Regions from separate parts of the Mesorhizobium sp. YR577 genome, predicted to be linked through region 3. Evidence: predicted binding sites of a transcription regulator. Region 3 holds the regulator's gene; each other region holds the start of a gene.
The links. Region 3 encodes LexA, which represses DNA repair genes until DNA is damaged. Its sites were predicted from a motif close to TGTTCNNNNTGTGTTCNG; they were not measured.
Positions count from the first base shown of each region.

Region 1 (4,228 bases), on a different contig from region 3:
CAGCAGAAGCCGCGACTGGTGCGCTCCGGCAAGTCCTGACCGCCGTTGAGTGTAGGACGCGGATAACACCCTGTCCTTTTGATCAGGACAGGGATGCTTGTGGGTTCCGATACCCTGCGCTCGACCTATACGTGTAGACCGATCCACCAATTTGCCTGAGGGCCGGGCCTTCTGTTGCAAAATCGTCGCTGTCCGGCCTCGTCGGTAACCATGAAGTCAATCATCCCTTCGCTGTAATTGACATTGACCCATCACGGACCTTAACGTTTTGTTAACAAACAGGGCGAACGGGACCGGGGCAATGAACTCCTCACCGAAAGCATGGCGCGCATCCAGGCGCGTGGCATTGATGATCGGCTTGACGGCGACTGCGTGGTCGATCTCGCCTGCTCTCGCGTCGTCGCCGATGGTCACGGGTGGCCTGACCTCGCAGCCGATCGGTCACTACGAATTCTGCAAGATCAATCCCTCTGAATGTTCCATACGCTCGCGCAACTCGGTTCCGGAACATGTCACCGGATCTCTCTGGAAGACGCTTGTTGCCGTCAACCTCGAGGTCAACCGTGCCGTCACGCCGATGAACGATTTCGATATCTACGGCAAGGACGAGGTCTGGGCCTATCCCGACAACGGCGTCGGCGATTGCGAAGACTATGTGCTCGAAAAGCGCCGGCAGCTGATCCACAAGGGTCTGTCGGTATCCAACCTGCTGATAACCGTCGTACGCAAGCCGGATGGCGAAGGCCATGCCGTTTTGACCGTGCGAACCGACAAGGGCGACTTCATCCTCGACAATCTGACGGATGCCGTGCGCCAGTGGGACGAAACCGGCTATCGCTTCCTCAAGCGTCAGGCCAGCGATCACACCGGCCATTGGGTCACGATCCGCGAAGGCCAGGCACCGCTCGTCGGCGCGGTTCAGTAGGTACGTTATATCCTGCCGTGCTTTTCGCAGCAGGCACCGTCTCCTTCACGCGGCTGCCTGTGCGAGCCGCTCACCAGTCATCCTGTAGGAAATAGCCTCCGCGAGATGAATGCGGCCGACGGTTTCGCTGCCGTCGAGATCGGCCAAAGTGCGCGCCACTTTCAGCACGCGGTGATAGGCGCGCGCCGAAAAGCCGAGCTTTTCGCTCGCATCATGCAACAGCGACAGCCCGGCGGCATCAGGCTTGGCGATCTCTTCGATGAGCGCGGTTGCGCAATGCGCATTGGTGAGCGACGCCGATGCGCCGATGCGCTCGAAACGGTCCCGCTGAATGGCGCGGGCGGCCGACACGCGTGCCGCCACCACGGCGCTCTTTTCTGCGGCACCGGGCCGGATCAGATCGCTCGCCGAAACCGCCGGCACCTCGATGCGCAGGTCTATGCGGTCCAGCAACGGTCCCGAAATCCGCGCCTGATAGTCCGACTGGCAGCGCGGACCGCGCGCGCAGCGGTAACCGGGCTCGCCGGCCATGCCGCAGCGGCACGGGTTCATCGCCGCGATCAGCTGGATGCGCGCCGGATAGGTGACGCGGTGATTAGCGCGCGCGATCATGCACTCGCCGGTTTCGAGCGGCTGGCGCAGCGCGTCGAGCGTCTGAGGCGAGAACTCCGGAAATTCGTCGAGGAACAGAACGCCATTGTGGGCGAGGGAAACCTCTCCCGGACGCACGCGAAGGCCGCCACCGACCATCGCCGCCATCGATGCCGAATGATGCGGTGCGCGAAAGGGCCGCCGGTCGGTCAGCCTGCCGCCGGCGAGCTCGCCGGCAACCGAGGCGATCATCGAGACTTCGAGCAGTTCCTTGGGCGCCAGCGGCGGCAGAATGGAGGGCAGGCGCTGGGCGAGCATGGATTTTCCCGATCCGGGCGGCCCGACCATCATCAGATTGTGACCGCCGGCAGCGGCCACCTCCAGCGCGCGCTTGGCGCTCTCCTGCCCCTTGATATCGGCAAGATCCGGCAGGTCCGAAGCTGGTGCGTGGATGCTTGCCTCCGGCCGCGACAGAACCTGCGTGCCGCGGAAATGGTTGGCAATGCCGATCAGGCTTCGCGGCGCCAGTATGTCGATCTCCGAGCCTGCCCATGCCGCTTCCGGTCCGGACGCCGCCGGACAGATCAGGCCCTTGCCTTCGGCATTGGCGGCCATAGCTGCCGGCAGCGCGCCGGACACTGCGGCGATCGTGCCGTCGAGCGACAATTCGCCAAGCACGACATAGCCGGAAAGAGCATCGCCCGGCACGGCGCCAAGTGCCGCCATCAGGCCGAGCGCGATCGGCAGGTCGTAGTGGCTGCCTTCCTTCGGCAGGTCTGCCGGTGCGAGATTAACGGTGACCTTCTTGGACGGCATCGACAGACCGGATGCGTGAAGCGCCGCCTGCACCCGCTCGCGGCTCTCGGCCACTGCCTTGTCGCCAAGGCCGACGATATGCATGCCGACTTTACCGGGCGCGACCATCACCTGCACGTCGACGGGAACCGCCTCGATGCCCTGAAATGCAACCGTGCGTACGCGCGATACCATGCCGTCCCCCGACGTGCCGCCGGACATCAGCGAGATGTCCAACCCAGTGATAACCCCAGGCCAGACAAGCATAGATTGTAGAGCAAATCAAGAACAAGACGGGAACAAAATTGCCGTCCAGATTGCAACCGGGTTGATGCCGGTTGCAACGCTGGAACATTCCATGGCGTTTGTTGGGCGCTGCGCCTCAGCGCTTCGCTTCCACCGCATCCCAGAACAGCGCGGCGATGTCGGCCCCGCCGAATTTCTTGACCTCGCGCACGCCGGTCGGTGAAGTCACGTTGATCTCGGTCATGTAGTTGCCGATCACGTCGATGCCGACGAGGATGAAACCGCGTTCCTTGAGCGAGGGGCCGATGCGCGCGCAGATTTCACGCTCGCGTTCGGTCAGTTCCGTCTTTTCGGCGCGGCCGCCGACATGCATGTTGGAGCGGGAATCGTGCTCGGCAGGCACGCGGTTGATGGCGCCGACGGGCTCGCCGTCGATCAGGATGATGCGCTTGTCGCCCTTGCGCACATCCTTGAGATAGCGCTGGACGATGAAGGGTTCGCGGAACATCTGGCCGAACATTTCCAGCAGCGAGGCGAGGTTGCGGTCTGCCTCAAGCATATGGAAGATGCCCGCGCCGCCATTGCCGTAAAGCGGCTTGACGATGATGTCGCCGAACTCCTTGCGGAAGGCCGCCACCTCCAGAGGATCCTTGGTGATCAGCGTTTCCGGCATCAGGTCGGGAAACTCGGTGACGAAGATCTTTTCCGGGCTATTGCGCACCCAGGCCGGGTCGTTGACCACCAGCGTCTTCGGGTGAATGCGCTCCAGTATATGCGTGGTGGTGATGTAGTTCATGTCGAAGGGTGGGTCCTGCCGCAGCAGCACCACGTCCATTTCCGAGAGATCGGTGCGCACGGGCTCGCCGAGCGTGAAATGGTTGCCCTTCTCGTCGCGCACCTCGAGCGTTTCCAGCCGCGCGAACACCTTGCCGCCGATCATCGACAGCCGGTCAGGCGTATAATGGAACAGCTTGTGCCCGCGCCGTTGCGCCTCGAGCGAGAGCGCGAAACTGGTGTCGCCGGCAATGTTGACGGTGGAGATGTGGTCCATCTGGACGGCGATGTTGAGCGGCATGAAGGCTTCTCCGGCGCTGCGGGCTTTTATCGTCGAGAGGATGTATAGCTTTGCCCGGCATCTGCCAATGGCGACCTTGCATCCGCCGGGGTGCCCAGACTTCACCTCACGCAAATGTCTCGGAATGTCATGACCGCGTTAACAGGACGCCAATCATTCTCGGCTAAGAAGCTGGCAGACGTGCCGAAGAGCACGCTTGTCGAGGGTGGTCATGAACGCAGTCACGCCAATCCGGGCAGTCTCTGAAGATCAGATCGAACTGACCATTCTCATGCCCTGCCTCAACGAGGCTGAAACGCTTGCGACCTGCATCGGCAAGGCGCAGCACTTTTTGCAGCAAGCCGGCGTCTCTGGCGAAGTTCTCATAGCCGACAATGGCAGCACCGACGGTTCGCAGCTCATCGCCACCAGCCTTGGCGCCCGGGTCGTGCCCGTTCAGGCGCGGGGCTATGGCGCAGCCCTTCAGGGCGGGATAGCGGCTGCGCGCGGACGCTTCATCATCATGGGCGACGCCGACGATTCCTACGATTTCTGCGCGCTGGATGCCTTCGTGTCGCGCCTTCGTGAGGGTGCGGACCTGGTTATGGGCAACCGTT
Region 1 is NZ_FPBI01000012.1:10,626-14,853, reverse strand. It holds gene BM413_RS18180 (polyhydroxyalkanoate depolymerase) at 1-39, shown strand, start outside; gene BM413_RS18175 (transglutaminase-like cysteine peptidase) at 350-925, shown strand; gene BM413_RS18170 (YifB family Mg chelatase-like AAA ATPase) at 971-2,506, opposite strand; gene gshB (glutathione synthase) at 2,694-3,632, opposite strand; gene BM413_RS18160 (glycosyltransferase family 2 protein) at 3,844-4,228, shown strand, end outside.
Region 1: the regulator LexA is predicted to act here: its motif matches at 2,596-2,613, upstream of BM413_RS18170 (YifB family Mg chelatase-like AAA ATPase).

Region 2 (4,228 bases), on a different contig from region 3:
GGCGATGCCGCGCGCAATGCCGGAAAGCTGTTCGGCGTTCTTCAGATCGAGCAGCGGCTTGAGCAGCGTGTCGATCTGGAAATTGACGAAGCGTTCGGCGCGCACGGCGACCTTGTCGCGTGCCGGGCCGGTCAGTTGCTCGTCGGCAAGCAGGATGACGCGTGGACGCAGCGCGTCGTCGGTCGACACCAGTGTGCCGATCGGCGCACCGATCCAGCGCAGCGTGCCGTCGGAACCAAGCGCCAGATCGCCATTGGCGCAGGCCGAGAAGCGATCCGCGCGCGTTTCGAACTCGACGCCGAGCGCCTTTTGCGCTGCCGCCTTGATGGCCTTGCCATCCTCACCGGCCGCGCTCTGGTCGGCGGTGAAACGGAACCCCTGCAATTCCCCGACATGGTGGCCTTCGACGAGGACCGTTCCGGTTGGGCTTATTTCGGCTTCAAGCATTGTATTTTCTCTAAGGCGGCGCATGAGGACGGAAGTCCTGCGGTCTACGAAGCGTTTCGTCAACCGTTCATGCAGCGCATCCGACAATCTGTCTTCGATTTCCCGCGTCTTTTCCTGCCAATGTGCCGGATCGGCAAGCCAGCCAGGCCGATTGGAAACATAGGTCCACGTCCGTATTTGGGCGATGCGGTGTGAAAGCGTGTCGATATCGCCCTCGGTCGAGTCGGCGCGGCGCACCTGTTCGGCCATGTAATTTTCGTCGACATGGCCGCGATCGGCGATATCGACGAAGATCGAGGAAATGAGGTCGGCATGCTGCGCCGGCGCGATGCGGCGATAGTCCGGCAGCGCGCAGACCTCCCACAGCAACGCGACGCGGTCGCGGCTTGTCGCCAGCGCGCGGATGTCGGCATCCTTCGACAATTGCTCCAGCGCCTGCGCATCGACCGCTGGCAAGGCCCGCGTCAACCCTTCGACTGGCGCTGTCGTCTCGATCGAACGCTTCAGCGCGTCGAGGCTGGAAAAATCGAACTGCGACGTGCGCCACTGCAGCACTTTCACCGGGTCGAACTCATGCCCTTCGATCTTCTCGATCAGCTCGTCTGAAAGCGGATCGACCTGGCCGGTGACGCCGAAAGTGCCGTCGCGCAGATGCCGCCCGGCACGGCCGGCGATCTGGCCGAGTTCGGCAGCGGTGAGATCGCGAAACTGGAAACCGTCGAATTTGCGGTTCTGGGCGAAGGCGACATGGTCGACATCGAGATTGAGGCCCATGCCGATGGCGTCGGTTGCGATGAGGTAATCGACGTCGCCGGACTGGTAGAGCGCCACCTGCGCATTGCGGGTGCGCGGCGAGAGCGCTCCGAGCACGACGGCAGCACCCCCACGCTGGCGCCGGATCAGCTCGGCAATGGCATAGACCTCGTCGGCCGAAAAGGCGACGATGGCCGAGCGCCGGGGAAGACGCGTCAGCTTCTTGGAACCGGCATAGGCGAGATGCGACAGGCGCGGGCGGGTGACCACGGAAACGCCGCGCAGCAGCCGCTCCAGAATGCCGCGCATGGTGGCCGCGCCCAAAAGCAGCGTCTCCTGCCGGCCCCTGAGATGCAGGATGCGGTCGGTGAAGATGTGGCCGCGCTCGAGATCGCCGGCAAGCTGCACCTCGTCTATGGCGACGAAGGCGGCATTGGTCTCGCGCGGCATCGCCTCGACTGTGCAGACCGAATATTTGGCGCCGGGCGGCAGGATCTTTTCCTCGCCGGTGACGAGCGCCACCTTGGCAGCACCGACCTTGTCGCAGACGCGGCCATAGACCTCGCGCGCCAAAAGCCTGAGCGGCAGGCCGATGATGCCGCTTTCATGCGCCACCATGCGCTCGATCGCCAGATGCGTCTTGCCGGTGTTGGTCGGCCCGAGCACGGCCGTCACGTCGCGGCCGGAAAGCACGAGCGGGTCATTCTGTTTGGGATGAATGTTCATCGGCGGCGGTGGCGGCCTTTCTGGCGCGGTTTGTCGCGAAAGACCCGACTGGCCGGCTATCGCGGCAATTTCCGGGCAAGCACGTTCGTTTCGACAGATAGGCACTTGGGCGCGGAAACGAAAGCCTGAATTTTCGCGAAAATTAAGAGGTGGAACGAGTCTGGAACGAATCGGCTACGAATCGCTGACTCCAGCAGATTCAGCTTTTGTTCACCCCCACATGTAGCCTGAGTCACGGTGAATCTCACCACATGCTGAATCGCTGAAATTCGACAGGCTCGGGATTCGTCCCTCGGCATTAACCTTTCGCCGGCTGGATGGCGCCAGAAACGTTTAACAGATTGAATTTATTATATTTTATAGAATTTCACATCGAGAACATCCGACCTCGCGTGTCCCGAAATTAACGTTCCGGTCAAACCCGGAACGAATCAGCGACGAATCACTGATTTAGCTGGATTCACGGTTTGTTCGACGCAACATGTGGGACTTGACAGCGATTCAGCATCCACATGCAGGAGCGCGTATTCACCTGACTACGCCTTTTTCGCTACTGTTGTTAACCTTTGCCCGGCGCAGCACTTGCCCGGCCGAAGGCGCGACTCGCGCCTTAAGGCTTTCGTAAAGATGCTTAAGCGGAAATGACCACGGAGAGCCCCGTGGCGAGCATTTCCGTTAACGTTCCGCTCAAAGGAAGAACGAAGCAGCGACGAATCGCTGATGGCGGTCGTTTCCCGGTTTGTTCACCACAGCATATGGTGAGGCTTGTCCGGCGAGGCACAATTATCCCCTGCCGGCGTCGCTCCGGCATGCCGACCGGGCGGCAGGAATTAACCAAAATGCCCCGTTCCGGCACAGCTTTGCAAACGCAAAGGCTGACCCGACGTAAATAGCTGTGACAATCGTTGAAGTGGCAGGCCCCACCGCATGTCTCGCCATTGCGTTGTGCCCGATTTCGTGAATCTTCTAGGTCATTGGTACTAGGAGGGTATTACCATGTCCAAACGTCTCTTCGCCGAGTTCCTCGGTACTTTCTGGCTTGTCTTCGGCGGTTGCGGCAGCGCCGTTCTTGCCGCCGCTTTCCCCCAATTCGGTATTGGTTTTCTTGGCGTTGCGTTTGCGTTCGGCCTGACGGTCCTCACCATGGCTTATGCCGTGGGCGGGATTTCCGGCGGCCACTTCAATCCGGCCGTATCCGTCGGCCTCACCGTGGCCGGGCGTCTTCCGGCCAAGGATCTCGTCCCCTATGTCATCGCCCAGGTCATCGGCGCCATCGTCGCCTCGGCGATCCTGTACTTCATCGCCAGCGGCAAGGCGGATTTCTCGCTTTCCGGCGGCTTTGCATCGAACGGCTATGGCGAGCATTCGCCGGGCGGTTATTCGATGGGTGCAGCACTCGTCGCTGAAATCGTGCTGACCTTCATGTTCCTGATGATCATCCTTGGCGTCACGACGAAACGCGTTCCGGCCGGCTTCGCGCCGATCGCCATCGGCCTGGCGCTGACCCTGATCCACCTGATCTCGATCCCGGTGACCAACACCTCGGTCAACCCGGCACGCTCCACCGGCCCGGCACTGTTCGTCGGCGGCTGGGCGCTACAGCAGCTCTGGCTGTTCTGGGTCGCCCCGATCGTCGGCGCCATCCTCGCCGGCATCGCCCACAAGTCGTTGTTCGGCGACGAGTGATTTTTGCGGCAGATCAAACGGAAACGGCGCCCTCGGGCGCCGTTTTCTTTTTTGCCAACATCAACGGTCGTCAGCCGTGCCTCTGGCAACGTGGCAGCCACCCAACCTCACACAAAATACTGCCCGCCATTGGCGGTAATCGTCGAGCCGGTGATGAAGCCGGCATCGTCGGATGACAGGAACACCACGCAGCGCGCGATCTCGACGGCCTCGCCGAGCCTGCCGACAGGGATCTGCGCGATGATGGACTCGCGCACCTTTTCCGGCACCGCCATGACCATGTCTGTCGCGATATAGCCGGGGCAGATGGCGTTGACGGTGATGCCGGCGCGCGCGCCTTCCTGCGCCAGCGCCTTGGTAAAGCCGATATCGCCGGCCTTGGCCGCCGAATAATTCGCCTGCGCGAACTGGCCCTTCTGGCCGTTGATCGAGGAAATGGTGATGACGCGGCCGAACTTGCGCTCGCGCATGCCGTTCCACAGCGGATGCGTCATGTTAAAGACGCCGTTGAGATTGGTTTCCATGACCTCGCGCCACTGGTCGCGCGTCATCTTGTGGAAAGGTGCGTCGCGGGTGATGCCGGCATTGTTGACCAGAACATCGACCGGCCCGAGAT
Region 2 is NZ_FPBI01000001.1:223,754-227,981, reverse strand. It holds gene BM413_RS01105 (helicase-related protein) at 1-1,926, opposite strand, end outside; gene aqpZ (aquaporin Z) at 2,923-3,612, shown strand; gene phbB (acetoacetyl-CoA reductase) at 3,720-4,228, opposite strand, start outside.
Region 2: the regulator LexA is predicted to act here: its motif matches at 2,077-2,094, upstream of BM413_RS01105 (helicase-related protein).

Region 3 (4,228 bases):
GCACCGGCATCTACCACATCATCTCGATCTCCGGGCTGCACATGGCGCTTGTCGCCGGCACCGTGATGGGCTCATTGCGCGCGGTATTCGCATTGTTTCCCGGCTTTTCGTCGCGCTGGCCGGTCAAGAAATATGCCGCCGCCGCTGCTTTGGTCGCGATTGCCTCCTATCTTTTCATCTCCGGTGGCGAGGTCGCGGCCCAACGCAGCTTCATCATGCTCGCGATCATGCTGACTGCGCTGCTGTTCGACCGCGGTGCGCTGACCATGCGCAATCTGGCGATCGCGGCCATCGTCGTCATTGTAATTTCGCCGCATGAGGTTATCGGCCCGAGCTTCCAGATGTCTTTCGCGGCAACGGCTGCTCTGGTCGGCGCTTATGCCTTGTGGGCGGAGAGGCGTTCGCAAAGGTCAAAGCCTTTTGTTCCTCCGGGCAATGCGTCACTGATTGCCGGTTTGACCAAGCGCACGATCGGCTCGGTCGGTGCACTCGCCATGACCTCGATCATCGCCGGTCTCGCGACGACCGCATTCGGCGCCTATCATTTTCAAAGGGTTTCGCCGCTCAGCCTGCTCGCCAATCTCGGCGTCATGCCCGCCGTATCGATCCTCGTCATGCCTTTTGCTGTCGCCGGTTCATTGGCGATGCCGCTCGGCCTGGATGGCCCGTTCTTCTACGTTATGGGCAAAGGGCTGACGGCGATGATCGTCATCTCACAATGGATATCGGATCGCTCGCCCATCGACGCCGTCGGGCTGGTTTCGGGGCGATCCCTGGTATTGCTCACCGTCGCGCTGGTGATTGCGACGATGGCCTCGACGTGGCTGCGGTTGCTCGCAGTGCCTTTCGCGCTCGCAGGAATGCTGCTTCTGGCAGATGTGCGAGCGCCAGACATTCTCGTCTCGGAAGATGCGAGACTGGTGGCCGTACCGGTCGATGATGAAAATCTCGCAGTCAACCGCGCGCGGCCGAACGAATTCACCATCGAAAACTGGAAGCGGGCGCTGTTGTCGGAATATCTGATCAAGCCGGTCGATACGATCAATGATGCCGGCAAGAAAAGGTCGAGCCGGGCTGGGCGCCGTAATTCACCAACCGACGCGTCCTTCGATGATTCCGCGGAAATTGAAGCGGCCGACCTTGCATCAAGCGATACGGCCGTTTCGTCGGGACAATCTCGCGAAAAGCCGGTGAACTCGCTCGCTGCTGGTTTCGATTGCCATAACGGTCTGTGTCTGGCGACGCACAGATCGGGCGCAATCATCGCTCACGCTGCCGATTGGCGTTCCGCGCGACGCGCGTGCGACTATGCCAGCCTCATCGTGATCGACGACGCGACTGCCGAGGATGTCTGCGAAGACGCCGTCCCGCTGGTTGTCACCAAGCGCGAACTGGCCAAGTTCGGCAGCGCCGCCGTCTATCTCTATGGCGACATTTCGGATCGTCGTGCCGAAATTCGTTTCGCGCTGACACAACCATACCGCCCCTGGCATACACAACGAGCATTTTCTCGAGAGGCGAGAGGACTGCCGCCTTATCAGCGGAGAGAAAGTAAGCCGGCGAACAATCAGTTAAAAAAGTCGAGATACTCAAATTCGCGAAGCGCCAAACCATAGTCAGGCGCTGCCGCGTGTCGTCAATAACGCCGGATCAATCCCACCAGCTTGCCCTGGACCTTCACACGGTCAGGTCCGAAAATCCGCGTTTCATAGGCTGGATTGGCGGCTTCCAGCGCAATGGAAGCGCCCTTGCGGCGGAAGCGCTTGAGCGTGGCTTCCTCTTCATCTACCAGCGCAACGACGATTTCGCCGGGGTTTGCCGTATTGGCATTGCGGATGATCACCGTGTCGCCGTCAAAAATACCGGCCTCGATCATCGAATCGCCTTTGACTTCAAGCGCATAGTGCTCGCCGCCCATGATCATCTCCGGCGGCACGGAGATTGAATGCGTCTTGTGCTGGATGGCTTCGATCGGCACACCGGCAGCGATCCGGCCCATTACGGGGATCGAAACGGCGGAGCCGACATCATCATTCCCGGCTACAGGGCCGCGCGCAGGTTCCGGGGGGCGTCGACCTAGGCTGCCCTCGATGACGCTCGGCGAGAATTTCGCGCGCTGCGGTGCCAGCCCGGGGGCCATGGAGTCGGGCAGGCGGAGAACTTCGAGTGCGCGAGCGCGATTCGGTAGCCGGCGAATGAACCCGCGCTCTTCAAGAGCAGTGATCAACCTGTGGATGCCGGATTTCGATGCCAGATCGAGCGCTTCCTTCATTTCATCGAAGGAAGGCGGGATTCCCGCTTCTTTCATCCTCTCGTGGATGAACATTAGAAGCTCGTGTTGCTTGCGCGTCAGCATGGCCACCCCCGAAGAATCAAACCAAAAACAAAACCAGAACAAACACTATCTGTTCCATTTGTGTTCTGCAACCGTTTAAATTTTAATGAATATCTTAAGGTACTGGAAACAATACGCGAACGCGCCGATATTGGAACCAGTCGATCGGATATGTGCCGATCGATAGGCCTGACCTAGCGAATCCTCAGGACGGTGCATGGCGCACCAGCCTCGGCCGCCGGCGCAAAAGGTTCGCGGATGATCAACGCATTGGCCTCGGTGAATGTCCTCAGCATTGAGGAATCCTGGATCTCGAACGGCGTCGCTACGAGCCCGGCATCGTCGTCTCGAAGAACGGCGCGCACATAATCCTGGCGCAGATCGTTGGCCTGCATTGCTGCGCCGAGGAAAGCCTCATGGATATCAGACACATGGTGCCGCCCGCCAAGTCGCGACAGCAGCGGCTTCAGGAACAGATGCGAGCAGACAAGACTCGCCACCGGATTTCCGGGCAAGCCGATGCAGCGGGTGTGCCCGAGTCGGCCGAACATCAGCGGCTTGCCGGGCCGCATAGCGATCTTCCAGAAATCGAGCTTTACGCCTTCGCTGGTCAAAACGTCGTGGATGAAGTCGTGATCGCCGACGGATGCGCCGCCCAGAGTCACGATCACGTCTGCGCCGGCCTCCATGGCTCGCTTGATCAGCGCCGCGATGGCCTCCTTGCGATCGGGCGCGATGCCGAGGTCGAGCACCCTTGCGCCAACCGATTCGGCGATCGCTGCCACGCCGAAGCTGTTCGAGGCGATGATCTGGTCGGGGCCTGGTTCGCTGCCCGGCGGCAAAAGCTCGTCGCCGGTGGCGATGATCGCCAGCAGCGGCTTTTTCACGACGGGAAGGCGAGGGTGGTTGGCCGAGGCTGCAAGCGAAAGCGCACCCGCGTCCAGGACCCTGCCTTTGTCCAGCAGCAGGTCGCCTGTGGAAAAATCGAGGCCCCGGCGCCTTATGTGGCGACCGGCATCCACCGTTTCGGTGACCTCTACGGTTCTGCCATCGAGCTTTCGGGTGTTCTCCTGAATGACGATGGTATCGACACCATCCGGCATCGGCGCTCCCGTGAAGATGCGGACGGCCTGACCCGGCTCTACTTTGCCGGCAAAGCGCCGCCCAGCCGGAGCTTCGCCGATAACGTGCAGCGTTGCCGGGACATTGGCGACGTCAGCACTGCGCACCGCATATCCATCCATGGCCGATGCGTCGAACGGCGGTTGCGTGCGCAGCGCTCGTACAGGTTCGGCCAGCACGCGCTCGGCAGCCTCGGCCAACGCTACGGATTCCGCGTTGCCGGGACCGGCGCCATCTAGCAGTCGCTGTAGGGCCTCGGCGACCGGAAGGAGTGCCATCTATGCGTCCACCCGGTAGTCGCCGGATTTGCCGCCGGTCTTCTGGACCAGCCTGATGCCGGAAATGACCATGCCGCGATCGACGGCCTTGGCCATGTCGTAGATGGTCAGGCAGGCGACGGAAGCCGCCGTCAGCGCTTCCATTTCGACACCGGTCTTGCCGGTGACGCGGGCAAGTGCGGTCACGCGCAGGCCGGGCAGGGAATCGTCAGCTTCGATGTCGACCGAAACCTTGGTTAGGAGCAGCGGGTGGCAGAGCGGGATCAGCTCATGTGCCCGCTTGGCCGCCATGATGCCGGCGATGCGCGCAGTGCCAAGAACATCGCCCTTCTTGGCGTTGCCCTCGCGGATCAGTTTCAGCGTTTCGGGCAACATGGTGACAAAGCCCTCGGCGATCGCCGTGCGCTCTGTTTCAGCCTTTTCGCCGACATCGACCATATGCGCCTGGCCTTCGACGCCGAGATGGGTGAGGGCGGGTTTGCCGCTCATGGCC
Region 3 is NZ_FPBI01000015.1:169,052-173,279, forward strand. It holds gene BM413_RS21810 (ComEC/Rec2 family competence protein) at 1-1,616, shown strand, start outside; gene lexA (transcriptional repressor LexA) at 1,637-2,356, opposite strand; gene glp (molybdopterin molybdotransferase MoeA) at 2,530-3,735, opposite strand; gene moaC (cyclic pyranopterin monophosphate synthase MoaC) at 3,736-4,224, opposite strand; gene trpC (indole-3-glycerol phosphate synthase TrpC) at 4,228-4,228, opposite strand, start outside.